4 regions of the Mesorhizobium sp. B2-3-2 genome follow, and region 1 is predicted to be linked to each of the others. Evidence: riboswitches for the same ligand, from Rfam matches in the RefSeq annotation. Region 1 holds a riboswitch; each other region holds the start of a gene.
The links. Region 1 has a riboswitch for cobalamin ahead of FJ964_RS04165 (ABC transporter ATP-binding protein). Riboswitches for the same ligand answer to the same signal wherever they lie in the genome.
Positions count from the first base shown of each region.

Region 2: another riboswitch for cobalamin. It lies ahead of FJ964_RS27875 (CbtB domain-containing protein); the one in region 1 lies ahead of FJ964_RS04165 (ABC transporter ATP-binding protein).
Region 3: another riboswitch for cobalamin. It lies ahead of bluB (5,6-dimethylbenzimidazole synthase); the one in region 1 lies ahead of FJ964_RS04165 (ABC transporter ATP-binding protein).
Region 4: another riboswitch for cobalamin. It lies ahead of FJ964_RS27700 (DUF1636 family protein); the one in region 1 lies ahead of FJ964_RS04165 (ABC transporter ATP-binding protein).

Region 1 covers NZ_VFWA01000001.1:848,110-851,599, reverse strand. The annotation lists gene FJ964_RS04170 (LacI family DNA-binding transcriptional regulator) at 85-1,110, shown strand; cobalamin riboswitch at 1,173-1,383, shown strand; gene FJ964_RS04165 (ABC transporter ATP-binding protein) at 1,639-2,427, shown strand; gene FJ964_RS04160 (ABC transporter substrate-binding protein) at 2,474-3,421, shown strand; gene FJ964_RS04155 (iron ABC transporter permease) at 3,463-3,490, shown strand, end outside.
Region 2 covers NZ_VFWA01000019.1:93,500-96,989, reverse strand. The annotation lists gene cobO (cob(I)yrinic acid a,c-diamide adenosyltransferase) at 1-563, opposite strand, end outside; gene cobU (bifunctional adenosylcobinamide kinase/adenosylcobinamide-phosphate guanylyltransferase) at 565-1,080, opposite strand; gene FJ964_RS27880 (CbtA family protein) at 1,073-1,876, opposite strand; gene FJ964_RS27875 (CbtB domain-containing protein) at 1,892-2,071, opposite strand; cobalamin riboswitch at 2,107-2,305, opposite strand; gene FJ964_RS27870 (aromatic ring-hydroxylating dioxygenase subunit alpha) at 2,440-3,490, shown strand, end outside.
Region 3 covers NZ_VFWA01000005.1:133,070-136,559, reverse strand. The annotation lists gene FJ964_RS14785 (TetR/AcrR family transcriptional regulator) at 5-610, shown strand; gene bluB (5,6-dimethylbenzimidazole synthase) at 696-1,448, opposite strand; cobalamin riboswitch at 1,497-1,677, opposite strand; gene FJ964_RS14775 (histone deacetylase family protein) at 1,799-2,725, shown strand; gene FJ964_RS14770 (exodeoxyribonuclease VII small subunit) at 2,729-2,980, shown strand; gene FJ964_RS14765 (DUF2277 domain-containing protein) at 3,077-3,343, shown strand; gene FJ964_RS14760 (pirin family protein) at 3,384-3,490, shown strand, end outside.
Region 4 covers NZ_VFWA01000019.1:57,216-60,705, reverse strand. The annotation lists gene FJ964_RS27705 (winged helix-turn-helix domain-containing protein) at 1-822, shown strand, start outside; cobalamin riboswitch at 852-1,056, shown strand; gene FJ964_RS27700 (DUF1636 family protein) at 1,094-1,522, shown strand; gene cobW (cobalamin biosynthesis protein CobW) at 1,525-2,580, shown strand; gene cobN (cobaltochelatase subunit CobN) at 2,597-3,490, shown strand, end outside.

The sequences.
Region 1 (3,490 bases):
TGTCAATCGGATTTGTACCGTCGGTTCTGAAACGCCTTGGCCGCACGACCGGCTGGTGCTAGCCAGAAGCAGGAGGGGGAGGTCTTGGCATCCAGCATTCACGATCTTGCACGGCATCTGAATATTTCGATCGGCACGGTCTCGCGCGCGCTTAACGGGCGCGCCGACGTCAATGCCGAGACGCGCCAGCGCGTGCTAGACGCGGCGCGGCAACTCAACTATTCGCCGAACCAGTCGGGCAGGAACCTTCGTCGTGGCACCACGCATGCCGTGGCCTTCATGCTCCAGCCGCATCCGGGCGACCAGGAATATGGCGAGCCGTTTTTCATCCCGTTTTTGAGTGGGCTGCAAGCGGCACTGGCCGAACATGGGCTCGACCTGATCATCGTCATGGGCGCGCCGGGCGACTATCAGCAGGAGCGCCTGCGCCGTGTCGTCGAGACACGTCGTGCCGATGCCGTCGTGCTGGCCTGGACGCGGCGCGAGGACGATCGCATCGACTATCTGAGCAAGGCAGGCTTTCCCTTCGCGACGCTCGGCCGAAGCCGGTCCGGCGACGACAACTATCCTTCTCTGGACCTGGATTTCGAGAAGGCGGGCGCCGATGCAGTCGACCGACTGGTCGCGCGCGGCCACCGCCGCATCGCCGCCATCCGGCCGTCGCTTGACCTGAATTTCGGTTATCTGTTTTTGGAGGGCTATGGCAAGGCGCTGCGGCGGCACGGCATCGAAGTCGATCCCGCCCTGATTGTGGATGGTTTCATCAACGAAGCCGGTGGCTACGCGGTGACACCGCAAGTCATGCGGTCGAAGGATCCGCCGACCGCGATCATCTTCAACAACGACTCGATGGCGCTCGGCGGCTGCAAAGCGCTCGCCGAAATGGGGATCAAGCCCGGCCATGATGTCGCGGTGATCGTCATCGTCGACACGCCGCTCTGCCGTTATTTCTCGCCGGCGCTGACCGGCTTTCGTCCGAGCCTGGATCCGATGGGGCGGCGGCTTGGCGAAATCCTGCTCGCCTCGCTCCCGGCTTTCGCCGGCGCGAAAGGGCCAGAGATCATTCGCGAGGTCTGGCCGCTGGAACTGGTGGCACGCGATAGTGATTGACCATGCGAATGTATTGTTATAACAGAACATACATCGACCTTGCCTTGACGCTGCCTGCATCCTAGGCTGCGACTCGTGATGGTCCCCGCGCCGCAAGGCGAGGGGTGAAAAGGGAACATGGTGAGGCCCACCTTTCGGGTCGAAGCCATGGCTGCCCCCGCAACTGTAAGCGGCGAGCAAAATCCGAAAAAGCCACTGGCCGGCAAGGCTGGGAAGGCAGGATGGCGCAACGACCCGCGAGCCAGGAGACCTGCCATCTGCATGAGTTGACCGGACGGGGTGTGCCGGGAGGAGACGCGGGTTCGGTCTTGTCGACCGGTTCAAGCCAGCTTCCTTCCGTCGCCATTTTTGAAAGTGACGGAAGTTGGACGGCGCCATCGATCGCATTCACTGCATTCCCATGCATCGCATCGTCGTGTGCACGCTTTGCCGCGATATCGCCACCGAGGTGAATTCAGGCCAGCGTCCGGCAGGACTGGCAGGCAAGACGCTGGCCCGTATTCCGGCAGGCCCTGCAAGGAATTGCCCATGACCGCGCCGCTTCTCGAGGCCCGCGATCTGGCCGCGGCGGCGGATGGCCTGCATCTGGTGCATCCGGTCAGCCTTTCGGTGGCGGCGGGCGACCGTCTCGCCATCATCGGTCCCAACGGCGCCGGCAAGACGACATTGCTGCGCATGCTGTCGGGCATGCTGCGGCCGAGTTCGGGCGAAGTGAAGCTCACCGCGCGCCGGCTCGACAGGATTTCGACCGCCGAGCGGGCGCTGCACATCGCCGTCGTCGGCCAGACCGATCAACCCGATCCACGACTGGCGGTCATCGATTATGTCGAGCTCGGCCGGGTTCCGCATGCCGGCCGCAGGCACAGGAGCGAGGAACGCGACATTGTCGTCGAGGCGCTGCGCCGGACCGGGCTGTTGCCGCTGCTTGGCCGCACCATCGGCTCGCTGTCGGGCGGCGAGCGCCAGCGCGCCCAGCTTGCCCGCGCCATCGCGCAGGAGCCGAAGATCCTATTCCTCGACGAGCCGACCAACCATCTCGACCCGCGGGCGCGCAGCGAGTTGCTCGAACTGGTGGCAGGCCTCGGCATGACCGTGATCGCGGTGCTGCACGATCTGGCGCTGGTGACGCCTTTCGCCACCAGGGTCGCGGTGATGAGCCATGGCCGCTTGCATGTGCTGGCGCCGCCACGCGAAGCACTCACCCAGCAGCTGATCCGCGAGATCTTCGGTGTCGACGTCTTTAGGTTCCGCCACCCGACGGAGGACCGCGAGCTGACGGTGTTCGAGGTTCCGAACCGTGCCGCGCCATCTTCGTGATCGAAGCCATTTCCGGCAGATCCTGTTCAACAAAGGAGCAACATCCGTGAAACGCCTTGCCGTGTCTCTTGCCTTCTCCCTGCTGGCCTCTACGGCCTTCGCCTTTCCGGTGACGGTCGACAACTGCGGCAAGCCGCTGACGTTCGACGCGCCCCCGAAGCGTGCCGTCATTCACGATCTCAACATGGCCGAGATGGCCTTCGCCCTGAAGCTGCAGCCGTCGATCGTCGGCCTGACCGGCATCACCGGATGGTACAACGTCGGCCCCGAATTCAAGGCCGAGCAAGGCTCGATCCCGGAACTGGCGCCCAAATATCCGACGCTGGAAAACCTGGTCGCTGTCGAGCCCGACTTCTTCTTCGCCGGCTGGTACTACGGCATGAAGCCGGGCGGCGAGGTGACGCCCGATACGCTGGCGCAGCACGGCATCAAGACCCTGGTGCTGACGGAAAGCTGCGTCCATCTCGACAAGAACCGGCCTGCCGCGTCGATGGAGCTGCTCTATGGCGATGTCGAGAAGCTGGGCAAGATCTTCGGCAAGGAGGCCGAGGCGGATAAGCTCGTCTCCGGCTGGAAGGCGCAGCTCGCCGAAATCACGGCCAAGGTCGGCGACCGCAGGGGAACGCGCGTGTTCCTCTATGATTCCGGCGAGGACAAGCCGTTCACATCAGGCAAGTTCGCCATTCCCAACGCCATGATTTCCGCGGCCGGCGGCGACAACATCATGGCCGACATGAATACCAGTTGGGGCAACACGGATTGGGAGACGGTGGCCTCGCGCAATCCGCAATTCCTCATCCTGCTCGACTATCAGGATGGCGGCGGCTACCGGAAGCTGCTCGATTTCCTGAAAGCGCATCCGGCAATGAAGGAGACGGACGCTGTCAAGAACGAACGCTTCGTGGCGCTTCGCTATGCCGAACTGACACCCGGGCCGGCCAACATCGAAGCGATCGGCAAGATCGCCAGGGCGATGCATCCGGAAGCTTTTTGACCGGGAACATGACCTTGCGGCACAAGGCATTCCTATTGGCCATGACGGCGGCCGCGTTGGCAATCGCCG
Region 2 (3,490 bases), on a different contig from region 1:
GTCACGCCCATCTCGGTAACGAGATCGGCGGCTTCGACCAGCGCCGGCTTGGCGTTGCGACCGGTGACGACGACATGCAGGCCTTCGCGACGCGCCTTCAGCGCCGCAACCACTCTGTCGAGATCGAGATAATCGTAGCGCAGCGCGATATTCAGCTCATCCAGCACCAGCAGGCTGATCGACGGATCGGCCATCAGCTCAAGCACCTTGCTCCATGCGGCTTCGGCCGCGGCGATGTCGCGCTTCAAATCCTGCGTCTCCCAGGTGAAACCCTCACCCATCGCGTGCCAGACGACGCGGTCGCCAAAGGCGGCGAAGGCGTCCTTCTCGCCGGTGTGCCACTTGCCCTTGATGAACTGTACGACGCCGACCCGCTTGCCATAGCCGAGCATTCTGAGCGCAAGACCAAAGGCGGCTGTCGTCTTGCCTTTGCCCGGGCCGGTATTGACGATCAGCAGCCCCTTCTCGATCGTCTTGGCCGCCACCTCGGCATCCTGCACCGCCTTGCGCTTGGCCATCTTGGCGCGGTGGCGCTCTTCGTTCTTTTCGTCGATATCGGTCATCTCATTTCACCTTGAGCGGCAGCCCCGCCACCATCAGCAGCACAGTATCGGCGACTGCGGCGACCTGCTGGTTGAGCCGGCCTGCGGCATCGCGAAAGCGGCGCGCCAGTGCATTGTCCGGCACGATGCCTTGGCCGACCTCGTTTGAGACCACGAACCATGGCCCGCGCGCCCGCGACAGCACGTCCGCCAGCCGCCGGCATTCCAGCTCGAGGTCATGTTCGGCCAGCATATGGTTGGTCAGCCACAGCGTCAGGCAGTCGACCAGAACCGGCTGATTATCAGGCAACGCCTCCAGCGCGCCGGCGAGATCGACCGGCGCGTCGATGGTCGTCCAGCCTTCGCCGCGCCGCGAGCGGTGCAGCGCGATGCGTTCGCGCATCTCCTCATCATAAGCTTGCGCGGTGGCGATATAGGCCCATGGCGAGGGCAGCGCCGTCATGAGCGTTTCGGCATGCGCGCTTTTGCCGGAGCGCGCACCGCCGATAATGAAGGTCAGCTTACCGCGATCACGCAAAGCTGTCGCGCAGGCTGGTCGCGGTGCCGGTGAAGCGTCCGCGCACCACGCCGACGACGGCGCCGAGCACCACCCAGAACACCAGATTGGTCACCGTCACCGCCACCACGAACTGGTGATGCAGCCCCTCCGGGATCGCCGTCTCGTAGCTGTCGGGCTGCGGCGCGCCGACAATATGCGGCGCCACCATCAAGGCCACGGCGAGGATCGCCAGCGGCAGCGACTTGCGGAAGGCGATCAGGCCAAGGCCGGTCGCCGTTGCCGCCACCGTTGCCCACCACCAGATCTGGCGTTGGGTGAGGTCGGCCGCGGGCATGGCCGGCAGTTCCGGCGGCAGGCCAAGGCCCGGCGCCAGCGTGAACACGGCAAAGCCAGCCAGGCCCCAGAACACGCCCTGGCGCCAGTTGCCGATGCCGCCGGCGAATTCGGAGACCGCGACCAGGATCAGCGCGAAGCCGATGCCGGTGACGATATTGGCAAGCACGCTGAAAGCGAAACGTTCGAAACCGTCGGCCGGCGCCCAGCCTTCGTCTTCCGCCGCCGGAGCGGCTGCTTCCGCAGGCGCGGGCGCGGCCGTGCTCATGGCATTTCCCGCCGGGGCGGCGGAGCTCATGGCGTTGGTGTCCGTTGCAGCCGGCGCGGCATGGTCGTGGTGATGGCCGCCGCCGGCCTGTTCGTAGACTTCCGCCTTCAGGATCAGCGGCACGGTGGCATAGGCCTGCATGCAGGCGAGAACGACGCCGGCCACGAGCCCTGCGATCGCCGCGATGAACACGACGTTGCGAAACAGGTTCATGATGTCAGATCCCTATCAGTGGCAGGGAAACGCCATCGAATGACGATAGTCGTGCGCGGCATTGTGGACCGCATCGATATGCGAGAAGCCGACGAAGCCCATCACGAAAAGGCCCAGGAATCCAGCGAGAGCGAGCTGCATCAAGCGGGACTGCGAGGAAACGGAGGCGCCGAGCGAGACGGAAGCGGTATTCATGTCTTGTCCTTTCGCCCTCCACCCGAGGGCATCGAAGTCAGTTTCCTGTCGCCGGCAGGTCTCCTGGCTCGCGGATCAGCGCCCTTCCCCACCTTCCCGAAGAAAAAATCTTCAGTGGCATATGGAGAGGACTACCGCACACAGTTGCGGGGGCAGCCACGGCATTGGGCAGAAAATCTGCCCGCACCGCATTCCCTCTTGGCTCCAATCGGAACCGACGACGAGTGTGACTATAGGGAAAATCGCAGCATCCGGCAAACCAAATTCCGACGACGACAAGCGCTTTAGCGCCGTCCGGCCGCCTGCTCCGCTGCAATTGACAATTTCCGTGGCCGGGTGTCGGCTGCCATCCTCACAGGAGGCCAGCCATGCAGCCCGTCCAGAGCCAGCACGCCCCCTATAACGGCCTCACCCGGGCCGAGCCGACATTGCCGTCCTCGGCCTATTGGGATGCAGCTGCCTACCAGCGCGACCTCGACGCCATCTGGTACAGGAACTGGCTGCTCGTCTGCCGTGAAGCTGATCTCGCCCAACCGCTGGCTTTCCGCACCTTCCGTGTCGGCACTCAGGAGATCGTCGTGCTGCGCGACGACACCGGCGAACTGCGCGCCTTCCACAACACCTGCCGGCATCGCGGCTCGCAGCTTTGCCAGGAAAGTGCTGGCCGGTTGAAGGCGCGGCTGATCACCTGCCCCTATCACGCATGGTCCTATTCGCTGCGCGGCGATCTCGTACGCGTGCCGTCGAAAATGCTGCCCGACGGTTTCGACAAGGCGGACCATCCGCTCTATCGCGTCGCGCTGTCGGTCTGGCGCGGCTTCGTCTTCGTCAATCTCGCGGAAGATGCCGCCGGCTCGGCGCACTCATCCTTCGACCCGGCCTCCGGCGATCTCGGCAACTGGCCGCTGGAATCGCTGGCATCAGGCCATGTGCTGCGCAAGGTAATGAACTGCAACTGGAAGATATTCTGGGAAAACTTCAACGAATGCCTGCACTGCCCGGGCGTCCACAAGGACCTGTCGCGACTGGTGCCGATCTATGGCCGCGGCCTGATGGGCCGGCACGACGATCCCGAATGGGTCCGCCACGCTGACAATGACGCGCCGGAGTTTTCCGGCGGGCTGCGGGCGGGTGCCGAAACATGGTCGCGTGACGGTCAGGCTCATGGGCCGGTCTTTTCGGGCCTGACACCGGCCGAGCGCGCCGCCGGCCAGACCTATGCCACCAGCCTGCCCTCGATGTTCATCGTCGGCCACGTCGACTATGTAAGGTCCGTTCGGCTGGTGCCGCTTGGCCCCGAACAGACCGAGTTGACCGCCGAATGGCTGTTCGCGCCCGACGCGCTCGCCGCCACCGACATCGACAATATCGTCGGTTTCGGCACCCAGGTGCTGGAGGAGGATGCCGCGATCTGCGAGG
Region 3 (3,490 bases), on a different contig from region 1:
AGAGATGCACAAGCCCCGCAAGGAAATGATCGCCGAAACGCGCGCCAAATTGATTGCCGCGGCCCGGCATGCGTTCGGAACGATCGGCTATGCCGAAGCGTCGATGGACGATTTCACCGCATCGGCAGGACTGACGCGCGGTGCGCTTTATCATCATTTCGGCGACAAGAAGGGGCTCTTGCAGGCGGTCATCGCCGAGATCGACGCCGAGATGGCGGCACGGGTGAATGAGGTTGCAGCGAAAGCACCGACCCGCTGGCAAAGCTTCGTCGACGAATGCACGAGCTACATCGAAATGGCGCTGGAGCCGGAAATCCAGCGAATCATGTTCCGGGACGGTCCGGCCGTGCTGGGGGATCCCGCGCAATGGCCGAACGCCAATGCCTGCGTCGCGTCGATGACCGATCACCTGACGACGCTGCAGGGCGACGGGGTGGTCGTCTCGGGCGTCGACCCCGAGACCGCGGCACGGCTGATCAACGGGGCGAGCAGTCAGGCGGCGCAGCGGATCGCCAATTCGAACGACCCGGAAGCGACATCAAAGACCGTGGTGGCGGCATTCAAGCAACTGCTCGAAGGATTGTTGAGGAAGGGTGCCACAGCCGCCTGAAGGCGGATAGCCGAGGTGCTTCCAGGTTCAGATGCTCAGGACAAGGCGCAGGCCGCCGGCAGCGCTGAGCATGCCGTAGCGGCAATCAAATCAAGGGTTTGCCAGATTTTTCGCATGTTGCCACCTTGAGGCGGGCGATCGTTGACTTGAGCGGCACTTCGCCCTGTCCGCAAAACGTCTCGCTCATGATCAGCTCGGGCAGCGGCAGCCGTCGACCCCAGCCATGTGTTTCGAGGTCCGGTTTCGGCGCGAATTCGGAGACGCGGCCGACACAGAGATAGGCCACCGGCGTCACATGCTCGGGAATCGACAGAAGATCTTTCAACGCCCGCGCCTCGATAATGCTGACCCAGCCGACGCCGACGCCTTCGGCGCGTGCCGCCAGCCAGAAATTCTGCACCGCGCAGACCGTGCTGTAGAGATCCATCTCGGGATTGTGCCAGCGTCCCAGCGGCGAACCCTGTGAGCGTCGGCGGTCGCAGGTGATGCAGATATTGAGCGCGCTTTCGCAGATGCCTTCCAGCTTGAGCTTGCGGTAGAGCGCCCGCCGCTCTTCTTCGATGGCGGGCAATTCCTGCTCGCGCGCCGCCAGGAACAGGTCGCGCACCTGTTCCCGTCGTGCGGTGCCACGAATGACGATGAAATTCCATGGCTGCATGAAGCCGACCGATGGCGCGTGATGGGCGGCAAGCAGCAGCCGTGCCAGCGCCTCGTCATCGACGGCCTCTGATGTAAAATAGCTGCGGACATCGCGCCGCGTGAACATGGCGCGGTAGACCGCATCGCGCGCCATCTGGTCGAATCCGTCACCCACGGGGATGGTCATATCGTCCGGCATCGCTTGTCCCCTTGCGATTGCAATCAACTGCCGTCCGCCTGACCATGCGGATGACGATGCCTGCCAGGCCGGTCTTCTGGCTCGGGATCAACCCGCGTCCGGCGCCTTCCCGTCATCGACAGTGGCATTTACCGGCGCGGTCCCCCTTACAGCGTTGGGCACGCCACGGGATCAAACCGTGTTCCCGATTCTCCCGCTCGCAGCGGGCACCAGGCAGCGGCCGGGACTTTACGACGAAGCCTCCGCGCCGCCAATCCCCGCGGCGACGCGAATGGACGCAGGCGCGATTTTCCCCAGCCATCAGGCCGCAACGCATGGCTATCGCCGCTCCGGGGCACTAGATAGGGAGCATGGCCACTCGTCTCTACACCCATCCGATCTTCCTCGAGCACATCACGCCACCCGGCCATCCGGAGCGGCCGGACCGCTTGCGCGCCATCGAGCGCGTGCTCGACGAGGAGGCTTTTGCCGCGCTCGACCGCCTCGAGGCGCCGGAAGGCGACGAGGCCACCATTCTCTACGCGCATCCCGAGGATTTCGTCGAGCGGGTACGCGCCGCCATTCCCGAGACGGGCATCGCCCGCATCGATGCCGACACAACGGCCAGCCCGAAGAGCTGGCAAGCGGCGATCACCGCGATCGGCGCCGCCAACGCCGCCGTCGACGACGTCTTTGCCGGCAGGGCAGACAACGTTTTCGTCGCCGCCCGGCCACCCGGCCATCATGCGGAGAAAGCGACGGCGATGGGCTTCTGCCTGTTCAACACGGCGGCCATCGCCGCACGTTATGCACAGCGCAAACACGATATCGAACGTGTCGCCATCGTCGACTGGGACGTGCATCACGGCAACGGCACGCAGGATATTTTCTGGGACGATCCGTCCGTGCTTTACTGCTCGACCCACCAGATGCCGCTCTACCCCGGCACCGGAGCAAAGAACGAAACCGGCGCGGGCAACATCGTCAACGCGCCGCTTGCGCCGCAAACCGGCAGCGACGCGTTCCGCGATGCCTTCCTGTCGCGCGTGCTGCCCTCGCTCGACAATTTTGCACCCGACCTGATCATCATTTCGGCCGGTTTCGACGCGCATCATCGCGACCCGCTGGCCGAGATCAACCTGACCGAGGATGATTTCGACTGGGCGACCGGCCAGCTCATGCAGCGCGCGGCGCGCCACAGCGGCAACCGGCTCGTCAGCCTGCTCGAGGGCGGCTACGATCTGCAGGGATTGGCATTTTCGGTCGCCGCCCATGTCGGGCGACTGATGAAAGGATGAATGATGGCTGGTGAAACCAACGAAGACGTCAAGGCTATGAGCTTCGAACAGGCTCTCGACGCGCTGGAGAAGATCGTCGATGATCTGGAGCGTGGCGATGTGCCGCTCGACCAGTCGATCAGGATCTACGAGCGCGGCGAGGCGCTGAAGGTGCATTGCGACCGCTTGCTCAAGGCAGCCGAGGACAAGGTGGAGAAGATCAGGCTGTCCCGCGACGGCAAGCCGGTCGGGACGGAGCCGCTGGACGCGGATTGAGGCACGCGGCCGTTGCCGGTTTTTGACACGATCATGATTGAGGATAGAACGCATCCCGATTGAAACGGCTTCAGGACAAGAGGAGATACGGAAGCGATGTGCAGAAACATCAAGACCCTGTTCAATTTTGATCCGCCGGCAACCGATGACGAGGTGCGCGATGCTGCCCTTCAGTTCGTCCGCAAGCTGAGCGGAACGACGCGGCCCTCGAAGCAGAACCAGCACGCCTTCGACCATGCCGTCGAGGCCATCGCGGCGTCGGCGCGCGAGCTTCTCGATTCGCTTGAAACCAACCAGCATCCGCGCAATCGCGAGGAGGTTGCGGCCAAGCTGCGGGCGAAGGCGGCGATCCGCTTTGCCTGATCTGCCCAAAGCAGCCATCGGCCGCTGACAAGGAGAGTTCATGAGCTTCTTCCCCGGGAAGGACCCCGAAATAGGCGACGCCTTTGCCAGCGACCAGATCGAATTGATGGTCATTCCGAACGCGAAGGACATTGGCGGTTTTCAGGT
Region 4 (3,490 bases), on a different contig from region 1:
GCCGCCTATATAGAAGAGATCTACCGCGAGGTCGCGGAGCGCGGTCCGATAGCTGCGTCCGCGCTCGAAGGCCAGAAAGGATCCGGCGGCTGGTGGGGCTGGAGCCACGCCAAGCATGCCTTCGAATGGCTGTTCTGGGCAGGACGCATCACCACCGCACACCGCCGTGGCTTCGAACGCTTCTATGATCTGCCCGAGCGCGTGCTGCCGCAGGCAATCCTCGATCTGCCGGTGCCATCAGCGGAGGACGCGCATCGGGAATTGCTGCGGATCTCCGCCCGCGCCCATGGCGTCGCGACAGCAAGCGACCTGCGCGACTATTTCCGCCTGTCGCCGGCCGACATGAAGGGCCGGCTGGAGGAACTGGTTGAAACAGGCGAGTTGGTGCCGGTGCGTGTCGAGGGTTGGAACAAACCGGCTTACCTCCACAAGGAGGCCCGCATTCCCCGCAGGATCGAGGCCCGGGCCCTGCTGGCGCCGTTCGATCCGGTCGTCTTCGAGCGCTCGCGCACGGAGCGGCTGTTCGATTTCCACTACCGCATAGAAATCTACACCCCTGCCGAAAAGCGGCAATACGGCTATTACGTCCTGCCCTTCCTGCTCGGCGACAGGATCGTCGCGCGCGTCGACCTCAAGGCCGACCGGCCGGCCGGCGTGCTACGCGTCCACGCGGCCTATGCCGAGCCCAGCGCGCCGCCTGAAACCGCCGCGCAACTCTTCCAGGAATTGGCGCAGATGCAGGGCTGGCTCGGCCTCGAACGGATTGAGGTTACGCCCGCCGGCGACCTTGGGCAGCCGCTCGCCGACATTGCCGTGTCGTAGACGCGCGTTGACACCGCCGCCTGCAAGAGCCTAAATCCCATCCAGACGGTCTCCTCTCGGCAAAGGGAGGAGCCAAGAGGGAATGCGGTGCGAAATCTCGATTTCAAATCCGCGGCTGTCCCCGCAACTGTAAGCGACGAGCCAAGGCCGAAAACCACTGGGACGGTCCCGGGAAGGCGGCACGAAGGCGATGACCCGCGAGCCAGGAGACCTGCCGTCTGAGACATAAGAATCCGATCGCCCGGCGGGTTTTCCGGGCAAGGAGCCCGATTTGGAACGCGACAGCAGTTTCCCGGCTGAAACAGCGGACATTTTGTCTGGCGAAAGCGACGCCCTGGCCGGCGTCACTGTTATCGTCTGCGCTTCCTGCCGCGACGAGACCGGTTCCGACGCCCATCCCCGCGCCGGCGAAGCTTTGGCTCAAGACACGCGCCAAGCCGCCTCGGCCGAAAACATCCGCGTCCGCACCGTCGAATGCCTCGGCAACTGCAAGCGCCGCCTCAGTGCGGCGATCCTTCGCGACGGCTGCTGGAGTTATGTCTTCGGCGACCTGAACATCGCCAGCGGCGCCGACCTCGTCACCGGCGCGAAACTCTTCGCCACTTCGACCGACGGCCTTATCCCCTGGCGTGGCCGGCCCGATTCCCTCAAGCGCGGCCTCGTGGCCCGCATTCCACCCCTTGACCTGTTGAAGGACTGACCATGACCGCCGCAGTTTCCGCCGCCACTCTCTCCCGCGTCCCCTGTACCGTCGTCACCGGCTTCCTGGGTGCCGGCAAAACCACGCTGGTCCGCCACCTCCTGGAAAACGCGGGCGGCGGCAAGCGTATCGCCATCATCGTCAACGAATTCGGCGACATCGGCATCGACGGCGAGATCCTCAAGGGCTGCGGCATCGACACCTGCCCGGAGGAAAACATCGTCGAACTGGCCAATGGCTGCATCTGCTGCACCGTCGCCGACGATTTCGTCCCGGCGCTCGACCAGATCCTGTCGCTGACGCCGAAGGTCGACCACATCCTGATCGAAACCTCAGGCCTGGCTTTGCCGAAGCCGCTGGTCCAGGCCTTCCAGTGGCCGACGGTGAAGAGCCGCGTGACGGTCGACGGTGTGATCGCCGTGGTCGACGGTCCGGCATTGGCGGAGGGGCGCGTCGCCAACGACATGGACGCCCTGCGGGCGCAGCGCGCCGAGGATGAGAGCCTCGATCATGACGACCCGGTCGAGGAGGTGTTCGAGGATCAGATCGCCTGCGCCGACCTCATCATCCTGTCGAAGAGCGACCTGATGGATGCCGCAGGTTCGGCTCGCGCCAACGCCATCATTGGCGAACACTCCGCTCGCGCCGTGAAGGTCGTGCCGACGGCTCATGGCAAGGTCGACCCGTCCGTGCTGCTCGGGCTGGGCCTCGCCGTCGAGGACGACATCGAGAACCGCAAGTCCCATCATGACGGCGCCTTCGACCACGAGCATGACGACTTCGACACGTTCATCGTCGACATCCCCTCGATCGCCAACCCGGACGACCTGGCAAAGCGCGTCGCGACCGCCGCCGAACAGGAAAACGTGCTGAGGGTGAAAGGCTTCGTCGAGGTCGGCGGCAAGCCGATGCGGCTTTTGCTGCAGGCCGTCGGTCCGCGCGTCAATCATTACTACGACCGCGCCTGGACGGCTGACGACGACCGCCGCTCGCGCCTGGTCGTCATCGGTCTCAAGGGGCTGAACCGCCCGGCGATCGAGCATATCCTCGCCGGCTGACGCAACACCGATCGCGATGCACATCCTCGCCACCACATCCGCCTCGCTCGACGATCTCGCCGAGCCGGTCGATCTGCGGCAGACGCCGGCGGACATGGTGGCGCTGTCCTTCACCGACAGCGACCTTGCCGGACTGGCGGCGGCCTGGAAAGGCGACGCCGATCGGCTGCCCACGATGCGGCTGGCCGCGCTACGCGACCTGCGACACCCCATGTCCGTCGACCTCTGGATCGACAGCGTCGCCCGTCACGCCAAAGTCATCCTGGTGCGTATTCTCGGCGGTTACGAGTGGTGGCGCTACGGCTGCGACCAGTTGGCCGTGGTTGCCCGCGAGCGCGGCATAAAGCTGGCGCTGCTGCCCGGCGAGAGCCATGACGAGGATATCAGGCTGATCGAAGCCTCGACGCTGCCGCGCGAGGAACTGGACGGGCTGCTCAATTATTTCCGCGAGGGCGGCCCGGCCAATATGAGCGCGCTGGTGCGCAGGCTGGCGCGGTTGGCGGGATCGGATGCGGCGGTGGCCGAGCCCGTCAACGTGCCGAAGGCGGGTTACTACGAGCCGGGTCGCGGCGTCGTCCCCCTCCCGCTCGAGGGAGGGGTTCGGGCGCCACCCGGCCCTGCGGATCACCCTCCCCTCGAGGGGGAGGGAAAGGTCGTGCCCGTCCTCTTCTACCGCTCAATGCTGCTCGCCGCCGATGTCGCGCCCATCGACGCACTTTTCGAAGCCTTGCGGCAGGGCGGCATGCTCCCGGTGCCGATCTTCGTCTCCAGCCTGAAGGACCCGGAATCCCTGGCGTTTGTCGAGACCGCGATTGCCCAGCTCAAGCCCGCCGCCATCGTCACGGCGACCGCCTTCGCTTCCGGCGCCGAACCCGGCGTCGAAACCCTGTTCGACCGCGCCGGCGTGCCG